Regions from separate parts of the Streptomyces profundus genome, predicted to be linked through region 2. Evidence: riboswitches for the same ligand, from Rfam matches in the RefSeq annotation. Region 2 holds a riboswitch; the other holds the start of a gene.
What was found. Region 2 has a riboswitch for glycine ahead of gcvT (glycine cleavage system aminomethyltransferase GcvT). Riboswitches for the same ligand answer to the same signal wherever they lie in the genome.
Positions count from the first base shown of each region.

Region 1 (5,883 bases), 5.2 Mb from region 2:
GCCTCGGTGGAGCAGGCGTCCAAGCCGAGCCTGCGCGGGAAGCCGGTGATCGTCGGCGGCATCGGGCCGCGCGGCGTCGTGGCGACGGCTTCCTATGAGGCCCGCCGGTTCGGGGTCCGTTCGGCGATGCCCACGGCGCAGGCGCGCCGGCTGTGCCCGCACGGCGCCTACCTGACGCCCAGGTTCGAGGTCTATCGCGCGGTCAGCGACCGGGTGATGGGGCTGCTGGCCCGGCTCTCCCCGCTGGTCGAACCGCTCAGCCTGGACGAGGCGTTCGTCGATCTGGCCGCCGGGGCCAGCGCGGCCACCGCCGCCGAGGCGCTGGCCGTCGGGGAGCGGCTGCGCGCCGAGATCGCCGCCGTCACGGGGGTCACCGGCTCGGTCGGTCTCGCCGGCGCCAAGATGCTGGCCAAGATCGCCTCGGAGCGCGCCAAGCCCGACGGGCTGGTGCTGATCGAGCCGGGCACGGAGCGCGAGCTGCTGGCCCCGCTGCCGGTGCGCACCCTGCCCGGCGTCGGCCCGGCCACCGCCGAGGTGCTGCGCCGGGCCGGGATCCACACCATCGAGGAGACGGTCGAGGCCGGCGAGGCGGAGCTGCTGCGGCTGCTGGGGAAGGCCCACGGCGGCGGTCTCTTCCGGATGGCGCTGGGGGTCGACGACCGCCCGGTGGTGGCGGAGCGGGACACGAAGTCCGTCTCGGTCGAGGACACCTTCGAGGTGGATGTGACGGACCGGGCCCGGATCAGGTTCGAGGTGAGCCGCCTCGCCGAGCGCTGTGTGGGGCGGCTGCGGGCCGCGGGGCGCTCCGGCCGCACGGTGGTGCTCAAGGTCCGGCGCTACGACTTCAGCACGCTGACCCGCTCCGAGACGCTGCGCGGCCCCACGGACGACCCCGCGGTGGTGAAGGAGGCGGCCGAGCGGCTGCTGGAGAGCGTCGACACCACCGAGGGGGTCAGGCTGCTGGGAGTCGGCGTCAGCGGATTGGCCGACTTCACCCAGGAGGACCTCTTCGCCCAGAGCGCCCAGAGCGCGAGGGACGCCCGTCTGGCGGAGCCGGCCCCGCCCCCCACCCCGGGGGACGCCTCGGTCGTCGACCGGAGCCCCTCGGCGCCGGCCGGCGAGGAGCCCGACCGGCGTTGGCTGCCCGGCCTCGATGTCGCGCACGAGCGGTTCGGCCCCGGCTGGGTGCAGGGCAGCGGCGTCGGCCGTGTCACCGTCCGCTTCGAGCGCCCCGACGACACCCGTCCCGGTCGGGTGCGCACCTTCGCCGTGGACGACGCGGAGCTGCGGCGAGGGACGCCGCTGCCGCTGGTGCCCGAGGTGGCGGCCGGTCAGCTCTCCGCGTCCTCCGAGCCGGCCAGCCGGCCGAAGTCGCCGTCCCCCGGGGGCCTTCCGGCGGCCTCCTCGGGCAGGTCGAGCCCGTAGTGGCGGTAGAGCTGGAGCTCCTGCTCGGGCGAGAGATGACGGCCCACGCCCAGATCCGGGGCGCGGCGGATCAGGGCCCGGTCGAACGGCACCCGGAGCGCGTTGCCGACCAGCTCGCTGGGCTCCAGCGGCACGAAGGCGTCCCGGGTGAAGAGCCCGGTGCGCACCGCGGCCCACTCGGGGACGCCGGTCGCGTCGTCCAGATACACCTCGTCCACGGTGCCGATCTTGTCGCCGTGGCGGTCCAGCGCCTTGCGGCCGATCAGACTGCGTGGATCGATATCGGTTCGCACGGTTCCTCCTGCTGGTCGCCCGGGACGCTGCACAAGCCCTCTGTAGCTTCTACCCAAGGGCACAAACCGGTGCCCGGCCAGTCGACGGCCACCCCTTAGCGGCCGGGTCGGCCGCTGGTAGTCTCGAAGGCGGTTGGCAACCTCGCGCGGGAGAGTCCTGCCGCCTCTCGGGCGGCGGGCGCCGAAGGAGCAAATCCTCCCCGGAATCTCTCAGGCACCCGTACCGCGCGGGCGAAACCACTCTGGAAAGCAGGACGCGTGCGCGGCGTCGCCGCGCGGGTGTCCTCACCGACGGTGCAAGCCCGGGCGCGGTGGCGCGGGGCGAAGCTCTCAGGTCGTATGACAGAGGGGGAGGCAGTCAGGCACCGCCGCCTGGCGCCCCGTAGGTCGCCCACGGCCACAAGGAGCCTCCACAGATGACCGCGCACCCGACGTCGTTGACCGCCCTGGAACAGGGCATCCCGTTCGCCGACCGCCATATCGGCCCCGACGGGGCAGCCGAGGCGAAGATGCTGGCCCAGGTGGGGTTCGGCTCGTTGGACGAACTCACCGCCGCCGCCGTCCCGGAGGCCATCGCCAGCACCGAGGCGCTGCGGCTGCCCGACGCCCGCGACGAGGCGGCGGTGCTGGCCGAACTGCGGGAGCTGGCGTCCCGCAACACCGTGCTGCACTCCATGATCGGCCTCGGCTACCACGGCACCTTCACCCCGCCGGTCATCCAGCGCAACGTGCTGGAGAACCCGGCCTGGTACACCGCGTACACGCCCTACCAGCCGGAGATCTCCCAGGGGCGCCTTGAGGCGCTGCTGAACTTCCAGACGGTGGTGGCCGATCTGACCGGGCTGCCGACGGCCGGGGCCTCGCTGCTCGACGAGGGCACGGCCGCGGCCGAGGCGATGGCGCTCTCCCGCCGGGTGGGCAAGGTGAGGGACGGGCTGTTCCTGGTGGACGCCGACTGCCTGCCGCAGACCATCGAGGTGGTGCGGACCCGGGCCGAGCCGACGGGCGTCGAGGTGCTGGTGGCCGATCTGGGCGACGGCATCCCCGAGGAGGCCGCCGAGCGCGGCGTGTTCGGCGTGCTGTTGCAGTACCCGGGCGCCTCGGGCGCCGTGCGCGACCCGCGCCCGGTCATCGAGGAGGCGCACGCGCTGGGCGCGGTGGTCACCGTCGCCGCCGATCTGCTGGCCCTCACCCTGTTGGCCTCGCCGGGTTCGCTGGGCGCCGACATCGCGGTCGGCTCCAGCCAGCGCTTCGGCGTGCCAATGGCCTTCGGCGGCCCGCACGCCGGGTTCATGGCCGTGCGCGAGCGCTACGCACGCAACCTGCCGGGGCGTCTGGTCGGCGTCTCCAAGGACGCGGCCGGCAAGCCCGCCTACCGGCTGGCGCTCCAGACCAGGGAGCAGCACATCCGCCGGGAGAAGGCCACCAGCAACATCTGCACCGCCCAGGTCCTGCTCGCCGTGATGGCCGGCCTCTACGCCGTCTACCACGGCCCCGAGGGGCTGGCCGCGATCGCCCGCCGCACCCACCGCTACGCGGCGCTGCTCGCCGCCGGGCTGCGCGAGGGCGGCGTGGCGGTGGCGCACGCGTCGTTCTTCGACACCGTCACCGCCACGGTGCCTGGACGTGCCGGCGCGGTGGTCGCCGCCGCGTGCGAGGCGGGCGTCAACCTGCGCCAGATCGACGCCGACCGGGTCGGCATCGCCTGTGACGAGACCACCACGCGCGCGCAACTGGCCGTCGTCTGGGCGGCGTTCGGCGTCCCCGGCGACGAGGCGGACATTCCGGAGCTGGACGCGCGCGTCCCCGAGGCGCTGCCGGCCGAACTGGCCCGGCAGGACGGGTATCTCGAACACCCGGTCTTCCACCAGCACCGCTCCGAGACCGCGATGCTGCGCTATCTGCGCCGGCTGGCCGACCGTGACTACGCGTTGGACCGGGGCATGATCCCGCTGGGTTCCTGCACGATGAAGCTCAACGCCACGGTGGAGATGGCGCCGGTCACCTGGCCGGAGTTCGCCGGGCTGCATCCCTTCGCCCCCATCGACCAGGCCGGTGGCTATCTGGCGCTGATCCGCGAACTGGAGGCCCGGCTCGCGGAGATCACCGGCTATGACGCCGTCTCGCTCCAGCCCAACGCCGGCTCGCAGGGCGAGTTGGCCGGGCTGTTGGCCGTCCGCGCGCACCACCGCGCGAACGGTCAGCCGCAGCGGACGGTCTGCCTGATCCCGTCCTCCGCGCACGGCACCAACGCCGCCAGCGCGGTGCTCGCCGGGATGCGGGTGGTGGTGGTCGCCACCAGCGAGAGCGGTGACGTGGACGTCGCCGACCTGCGGGCCAAGATCGACCGTCACCGCGACGAGTTGGCGGTGCTGATGGTCACCTACCCGTCCACTCACGGGGTGTTCGAGGAGCGGATCACCGATATCTGCGCCGCGGTGCACGACGCCGGCGGGCAGGTCTATGTGGACGGCGCCAACCTCAACGCGCTGGTGGGGCTGGCCAAGCCGGGGCGCTTCGGCGCGGACGTGTCGCACCTCAACCTGCACAAGACCTTCTGCATCCCGCACGGCGGCGGTGGCCCCGGCGTCGGCCCGGTCGCCGTCCGGGCGCATCTGGCGCCGTATCTGCCGGGCCACCCGGCGCAGCCGGACGCGGGCCCGGCGGGGAGCGGGCCCGTCTCGGCCGCGCCCTGGGGCTCGGCCGGGATCCTGCCGATCTCCTGGGCCTACGTCCGGCTGATGGGCGCGGCCGGGCTGCGGCGCGCCACGCAGGTCGCGGTGCTCAGCGCCAACTACCTGGCAAAGCGCCTCGAACCGCACTACCCGGTGCTCTACACCGGCCCCGGCGGGCTGGTGGCGCACGAGTGCGTGATCGACGTGCGGCCGTTGACGAAGGCGACCGGCGTCACCATCGACGATGTGGCCAAGCGGCTGGTCGACTACGGCTTCCACGCCCCGACGATGTCCTTCCCGGTCGCCGGCACGCTGATGATCGAGCCCACCGAGAGCGAGGACCTGGCCGAACTCGACCGGTTCTGCGAGGCGATGATCGCCATTCGTGCGGAGATCGACCGTGTCGCAGCGGGGGAGTGGCCGGCGGACGACAACCCGTTGGTCAACGCCCCGCACACCGCCGAGCAGTTGACCGGCGACTGGCCGCACCCCTACCCGAGGCGCACGGCGGCCTATCCCGTCGAGGCCACCAGGGACGCGAAGTACTGGCCCCCGGTGCGGCGCATCGACGGAGCCTTCGGCGACCGCAACCTGGTCTGCTCCTGCCCGCCCATCGAGGAGTACGCCGACTAGCGCCGTCCGGCGCCGGGCGCGCGTTCAGCGCGTCCGGCGCCGGCGGAACCTCCTGGCCCGGTCAGCTGGCGAGGCCCAGGGGGGCGAGCCGGTTGGCCACCAGCGACACCAGCGCGTCCACGGTGATCAGGCGCTCCGCGGCGATACCCGGCGGCGCCGGCGCGAGCGGGATCAGCGGGTCGCTCGGCGCGGGGCTGCCCGTGGCCGGGTCCGCGTCCGGGTCGGGATGGAGCCAGAGGGTGAGCATGTACAGCTCCGGCACCGAGAGCAGCCGGGGCTGGTAGGCCAGAGGCTGCTCCTCGGCCAGCCGCAGCGCGCGCTCCGTGGAGGCGATGTAGGGGCCCTCGCCGAAGTGCGAGAAGGCCCAACCCTCGGGTGTGACCTCGCATTCGGCCGTGCCCACGGAGCCGCCGTCCCGCGCCAGCAGATAGCGCCAGCCGGTCAGCCGCGCCGACGGCGGCTCCGTCGGGACGGTCAGCCGCTCCAGCCGGTGGACGGGGAGCGGGAGCGTGGGCAGCAACTCGCCTCGGTCGAAGCGGAGGTTTCTCGGGGCCGGTACGGTGGCCGAACGCAGAGCGGTGCGGATGGTGGTCGCCACGGCCTCGGGAGCCTGGGGGTTACGCAGGGGCATGATGGGTCGCCTCTCGCTTTGGAGTAGGTCGCCTCTGATAGGAGACACGCCGTGCTCCCGATTTTATACGAGGCTTGTTTGTGCTGTGTTTCCACTAGCCATACCGGGGTGTTTCAGCAAGGGTAAATTAAGCCGCCAAAAGGGGCGTAGCGCCCTGTTTTATGCCGCTGGAATATGCCGTAACCGTGCGGGACGTGTTGGCGGCCTGGTGTTACCTCGGGCGTGA
Region 1 covers NZ_CP082362.1:126,894-132,776, reverse strand. Annotated here, with positions in the region: gene K4G22_RS00630 (DNA polymerase IV) at 1-1,425, shown strand, start outside; gene K4G22_RS00625 (PRC-barrel domain-containing protein) at 1,332-1,718, opposite strand; glycine riboswitch at 1,856-1,954, shown strand; gene gcvP (aminomethyl-transferring glycine dehydrogenase) at 2,135-5,026, shown strand; gene K4G22_RS00615 (hypothetical protein) at 5,088-5,657, opposite strand.
Region 1: another riboswitch for glycine. It lies ahead of gcvP (aminomethyl-transferring glycine dehydrogenase); the one in region 2 lies ahead of gcvT (glycine cleavage system aminomethyltransferase GcvT).

Region 2 (5,883 bases):
ATGCCTCGTGGCTCCTCTCGGCCCGGTCCTCACGTGCCCGCCCCGAGTACCCCGTCGCCGCCCGGCCTACGCGGTGGGCGACGCTCAGGCCCCCGGGTAGCCGTACCCCGAACCGCCCCCGGCGGGGTCGGGCGGATACGGCGCGCCCGGCGCGTCCCTGTCGTAGAACGGGCGGGTGTTGGCGCGCAGCCACATGGCGACCGGATCGTAGCCGTCGGCCATCGCCACCGTGCCGACCGTCAGCCCGTCGGGCACCTCGACCACCGCGTCGCGCATCATGGCGCGCACGGTGTCGGCGCCGTCCGACGGCCGGCCGTCCACATCCAGGCCGATGGCCAGATAGGAGGCCCCGAGCGCGGGGCGCACCCAGGCGCGCCACAGGGCGCGTAGCACGGGCGTGCGCCGGGCGAGCGCGACAAGGCGCGTGTAGAAACGGTCCACGTCGACGCTGGGCTCGCTGATCAGCAGCGGTCCCGCCGGCAGCCGGTCGAGGCCGCCGGCGATCCGTCGCAGATCGAGCCAGGGGATGCCGAGGCCGCCGCCCGGCGCGTGCGGGTTGAGCCACAGCCCCCAGTGCTCCGGGTAGAGCGCGGCGGCGATATCGCGCCCCGGCACCACCTCGTGCTCCCGGGTCCAGCCGCTGGCGGCGAGCTGCGCGGCCGAGGTCACACAGGGCGCGTAGCCGTGGCCGGCGACCTCGACGCCGCCGTAGTGGGCGTCGGGCGCGCCGGGCGCGCCCTGCCACAGCAGCATCCAGACCTCGCCGCCGGCCAGCGCGCCCAGCAGTGCCTCGTAGGTGTCCAACCGGTCCGCCGTCACCTGGGGGAGCAGCTCCTCGACGCCCTGTCCCGCACTCACCTGGGCCCGTCCTCCTCGCGCTGCGGCACAGCTCGGTCGTCAGCCTTCACAGGACCCGTCCCGCGAATCCGTCTCGCAAGCAGCTTGCGAGCCCGTCCTCCGGCTGACAAGGTGCCCCGTGCTCAGGCGCCACGCGAGTAGAACGGCGCCACACACTCGCGCAGCCAGTCCACCACCGGGTCCTGGGCGGCGTCCAACAGGACGAGCTGGACCGGCCAGGCGGCCGGGCTGCGGGCCAGGGCCCGGCCCAGCGCCTCGTTGACCGCGGTGTGGACGGCGTCGTCGAGGCCGTCGAGCTCCACGCCGACGAAGAGCGAGGGGGCGGCGCCCTCGGCGCTCGCCAGGCCGCGTCGCGCGGTGCGCACCGGTGGAAGCGCCGCGAGCTCCTCGGCCGCGGCGGTCAGGAAGGCGACCGGATCGTCCTGCCAGTCCGGCTGGAACAGCCGCATCCGCGCGCCGGAGGGCACGCCTGGCGTGCGCTCCCCCGGGGTCACACGGCACAGCTCGGCGACGGCGAGCGGCGGCACCGGGATGCCGACCGTCCCGCCGGGGTTCACGGCTATCCCCACCTGGGGCGGCAGCCCGCGGGCGAACTCCCAGGCCGGCGCGACCGTGAACGGCAGATGGGAGGCGCCGCCGAGGTGCAGCTGCTCGGCGGAGCTGAAGACCGGCACGAACACCCCGCCGGCGAGGTCGATGGTGGGCAGGTCGAGCGTCTTGCTCTCCCGGCCGCCGCCCTCGGGCAGCGGCACCCAGACGGCGCTGCGGGAGAGCACTCGGAGGAGCTTCGGGGCCGCGTCCGGCACGCCGAGCGAGGCGGCCAACGTCTCCTCCAGCTCGTTGCTCGGCCAGCCGCCGCCGAATCCGGGACCCGCCCTGTGCTCGCTCATCCGCTCTTTCCACTCCCTCGTCGTTCCTGGCCCTCGGTGTTCCCCGGCCCCGGAAGGGCCCCGGGTCGAAGCGAACCCTAACGGTGTTCGGCTCTTGCCCCCGCCGGCATCCGTGCGATGATGGCCGGGCCGCAACCGCGGAGCAACACCGTTCAGCCACAAGTACATATCGGCCGTTTGACCACGCGCGGGAGAGTCCCCGGTTTTCGCTCCGGGGCGCCGAAGGAGCAAGTCCTCCCTTGAATCTCTCAGGCCCCGTTACCGCGCGCGGGAGGCAGATCTGAAAAGCGGGCCGGTTTCGCCGGCCCCACCCACGGTGCAAGCCGCCGTCCGGCAGGGCGCGGCGAACCTCTCAGGTGCCGATGACAGAGGGGGAGGGCCAAGGCGCGCGCGTCCGCGTGTCGCCCGTCGCCCGTACCCCCTGGAGCAAGCCCCATGTCCGACTCCCCTCGCGTCACCGCCCTGGACGCCGTGCACCGCGCGCTCGGTGCCACCATGACGGACTTCGCCGGCTGGTCGATGCCGCTGCGCTACGGCAGCGAGCGCGCCGAGCACGAGGCGGTGCGCACGGCGGCCGGCCTCTTCGACCTCTCCCATATGGGCGAGATCGCCGTGCTGGGCGAGGAGGCGGGCGCGCTGCTGGACTTCGCGCTGGTGGGGCGGCTCTCCGCGCTGCGGGTCGGCCGCGCCAGGTACACCATGATCTGTGCCGAGGACGGCGGCATCCTGGACGATCTGATCGTCTACCGACTGGCCGAGGCCGAGTTCCTGGTGGTGGCCAACGCGGGGAACGCCGAGCGGGTGCTGACCGCGCTGAGCGAGCGCGCCGCCGGCTTCGCCGCCGAGGTCCGCGACGACCGCGACGCGTACGCGCTGCTGGCCGTCCAGGGCCCGGCCGCCGCCGGGGTGCTGGCCGAGCTGACGGACGCCGACCTGGCGGGGCTGCGCTACTACGCCGGACTGCCGGGGACGGTGGCGGGGAAGCCGGCCCTGATCGCCCGGACGGGGTACACGGGCGAGGACGGGTTCGAGCTGTTCGTGGCCCCGGCCGACGCCGAGGCGCTCTGGGCGGCGCTCACGGCGGCGGGGGCCGCCGACGGTCTGGTGCCGTGCGGTCTCGCCTGCCGGGACACGCTGCGCCTGGAGGCGGGGATGCCGCTCTACGGGCACGAACTCACCGAGCGGACCACGCCGTTCGACGCGGGGCTCGGCCGGGTGGTGAAGTTCGAGAAGCCGGGCGACTTCGTGGGGCGCGCGGCTCTGGAACGCGCCGCCGAGCGCGCCGCGAGCGCCCCTCCGCGGGTGCTGGTCGGCCTGGTGGCCGCCGAGCGCCGGGTCCCGCGCGCCGGGTATCCGGTGGTGGACGCGACGGGCGCCGTCATCGGCGAGGTCACCTCGGGCGCGCCCTCGCCCACGCTGGGCCGCCCCGTCGCCATCGCCTATGTCGACGCCACGCACGCCGAGCCGGGAACGGCGGGCGTCGCCGTCGACATCAGGGGCACGGCGGCGCCGCACGAGGTGATCGCGCTGCCGTTCTACACCCGGCAGCGCTGACCCGCACACCCTCCGGCGCACGCCGCGCCGAACCTCGACGACCGACCACGATGAACCCCATCCAGGAGAATCAGCTGTCATGAGCAACCCCCAGCACCTGCGCTACAGCAAGGAACACGAGTGGCTGTCGGAGTCGGCCGACGGCGTCGCCACGGTGGGCATCACGGAGTTCGCGGCCACCGCGCTCGGCGATGTGGTCTACGTCCAGCTCCCCGAGGTCGGCGACACCGTCACCGCCGGCGACTCCTGCGGCGAGCTGGAGTCCACCAAGTCGGTCAGCGACCTCTACGCCCCGGTCAACGGCGAGATCACCGAGGTCAACCAGGCCGTAGTCGACGATCCGGCGCTGGTCAACTCCGCGCCCTTCGAGGCCGGTTGGCTCTTCAGGGTGCGTATCGACAGCGCGTCTGACGCGCCGGCCGAGCTGATGTCGGCGGACGAGTACGCCGCCTTCACCGAGCAGTGAGCCGGCCGTGGCTCTCTCCGCCTTCGACCTGTTCAGCGTCGGCATCGGCCCGTCCAGCTCGCACACCGTGGGGCCGATGCGCGCGGCGCTGATGTTCGCCCGCCGGCTCAAGGACGAGGGCGCGCTGGCCGCCACCGCCGCCGTGCGCGTCGAGCTGTACGGCTCGCTGGGCGCGACCGGCCACGGGCACGGCTCGCCCAAGGCCGTGCTGCTCGGGCTTGAGGGCCACGCCCCGGAGACCGTCGATGTCGCGGCGGCCGAGGCCGAGGTCGACCGGGTGCGGAGCAGCCGCCGGCTGCGCCTGCTGGCCACCGACCTCGGCGAGGCGCATCCGATCGGGTTCGACCCGGACACCGATCTGGTGCTGTACCGCAGGCGTTCGCTGCCCGCGCACGCCAACGGCATGGTCTTCCGCGCCTCGGACGCCGACGGCCACCCGCTGCTGACCGGGACGTACTACTCGGTCGGCGGCGGCTTCGTCGTCGAGGAGGACGCCGACGGCACGGCCAGGATCCGGGTCGACGACCGGCAGCCGCGCCATCCGTTCCGCACCGGCGCCGAGCTGCTGGCGCTGACCCGCGCCACCGGCCTCTCCGTCTCGGCGCTGATGCTGCGCAACGAGGCGCTGTGGCGCGGCGAGGCCGAGGTCCGCGACGGGCTGCTGGACATCTGGGCGGTGATGCGGGAGTCCGTCGAACGAGGGCTCTCCGAGGAGGGCATCCTGCCCGGCGGCCTCCGGGTGCGCCGGCGCGCGGCGGCCTCGGCGCGCCGGCTCCGCGCGGAGACCGGCGGCGCCGCGCACGAGTTGGAGTGGGTCACGCTCTACGCGATGGCCGTCAACGAGGAGAACGCGGCGGGCGGCCGGGTGGTCACCGCGCCCACCAACGGCGCGGCCGGCATCATCCCCGCCGTCCTCCGCTACTACCTGGACTTCGTGCCGGGCGCGGACGCCGACGGCGTGGTCAGGTTCCTGCTGGCCGCGAGCGCGGTGGGGATGCTGTTCAAGGAGAACGCGTCCATCTCGGGCGCCGAGGTCGGCTGCCAGGGCGAGGTCGGCTCGGCGTGCTCCATGGCCGCCGGCGGCCTCGCCGAGGTGCTGGGCGGCACCCCGGAACAGGTGGAGAACGCCGCCGAGATCGGCATCGAGCACAATCTGGGCCTCACCTGCGACCCGATCGGCGGCCTGGTGCAGATCCCCTGCATCGAACGCAACGGCATGGCGGCGGTCAAGGCGATCACCGCGGCCCGCCTGGCGCTGCGCGGCGACGGTCGCCACCATGTCTCCCTGGACAAGGCCATCGCCACCATGAAACAGACCGGTGCCGATATGAGCGTCAAGTACAAGGAGACGGCCAGGGGCGGCCTCGCGGTGAACATCGTGGAGTGCTGAGACGCCGCGTCGCCCCCCGTTGACAGGGGTTCGGATCCCCCGCTTGATGGTCTCCATGAGCGGACATCAGGGGTGGGCGCCGATCCGTTGGGCCGTGGTTCTGGTGGTGCTGTCGGCCGTCGCGTGCGGCGCGGACGGGGAGCCGACGCCCGACCCGCCTCCCCCGCCGTCGGCCGAACCTCCCGTCCCCGACGCGTTCGTCGGGGACTGGTACGGCCACAACCGACGCCTCACCATCCCGCCGGACGGCGCCGTCTCCTACGCCTGGCGGGACTACGGGGCGCGGGAACCCACCTTCATCGAGCTGGAGTTGGAGCTGCGCCCCGAGGGGGACGCCCTCGGGGGCGAGGTCGTCGGCACCAGCGGCGCCGACGTCCCCGAGGGCACCGGCGTCCGGGTCGAGCCCTATGAGCCCCACGTGCTCGCGGTCCGGCTGACGGGCGGCGAGACGGCCCTCGTCTGCGGCAAGGAGGCCCCACCGGGCCGGTGCGGCGCCTGACCGCACCTCACCGACCGGCGGCGGTCAACGAGGACGGCCGCTCGTCTCGACGCGGCCCTCCGCTGGCGCTCAGAGCCAAACACCTGGCGCTCTAGGCGCAGGCGGCGGCCTGACGGTTGTGGTTGGCTGCCCCCGGGCGAGCGCGGACGGCTCCCCCGCCGGGGCGCCGCCCGCGCCGCTGCCGCATCCGTCCTTTCGTCCGCTGACTCGATTTCGGGGAGAGCAG
Region 2 covers NZ_CP082362.1:5,367,624-5,373,506, reverse strand. Annotated here, with positions in the region: gene K4G22_RS23725 (Dps family protein) at 1-2, opposite strand, end outside; gene K4G22_RS23720 (enhanced serine sensitivity protein SseB C-terminal domain-containing protein) at 85-858, opposite strand; gene K4G22_RS23715 (enhanced serine sensitivity protein SseB) at 981-1,748, opposite strand; glycine riboswitch at 1,927-2,022, shown strand; glycine riboswitch at 2,023-2,127, shown strand; gene gcvT (glycine cleavage system aminomethyltransferase GcvT) at 2,184-3,302, shown strand; gene gcvH (glycine cleavage system protein GcvH) at 3,382-3,768, shown strand; gene K4G22_RS23700 (L-serine ammonia-lyase) at 3,776-5,158, shown strand; gene K4G22_RS23695 (hypothetical protein) at 5,214-5,657, shown strand.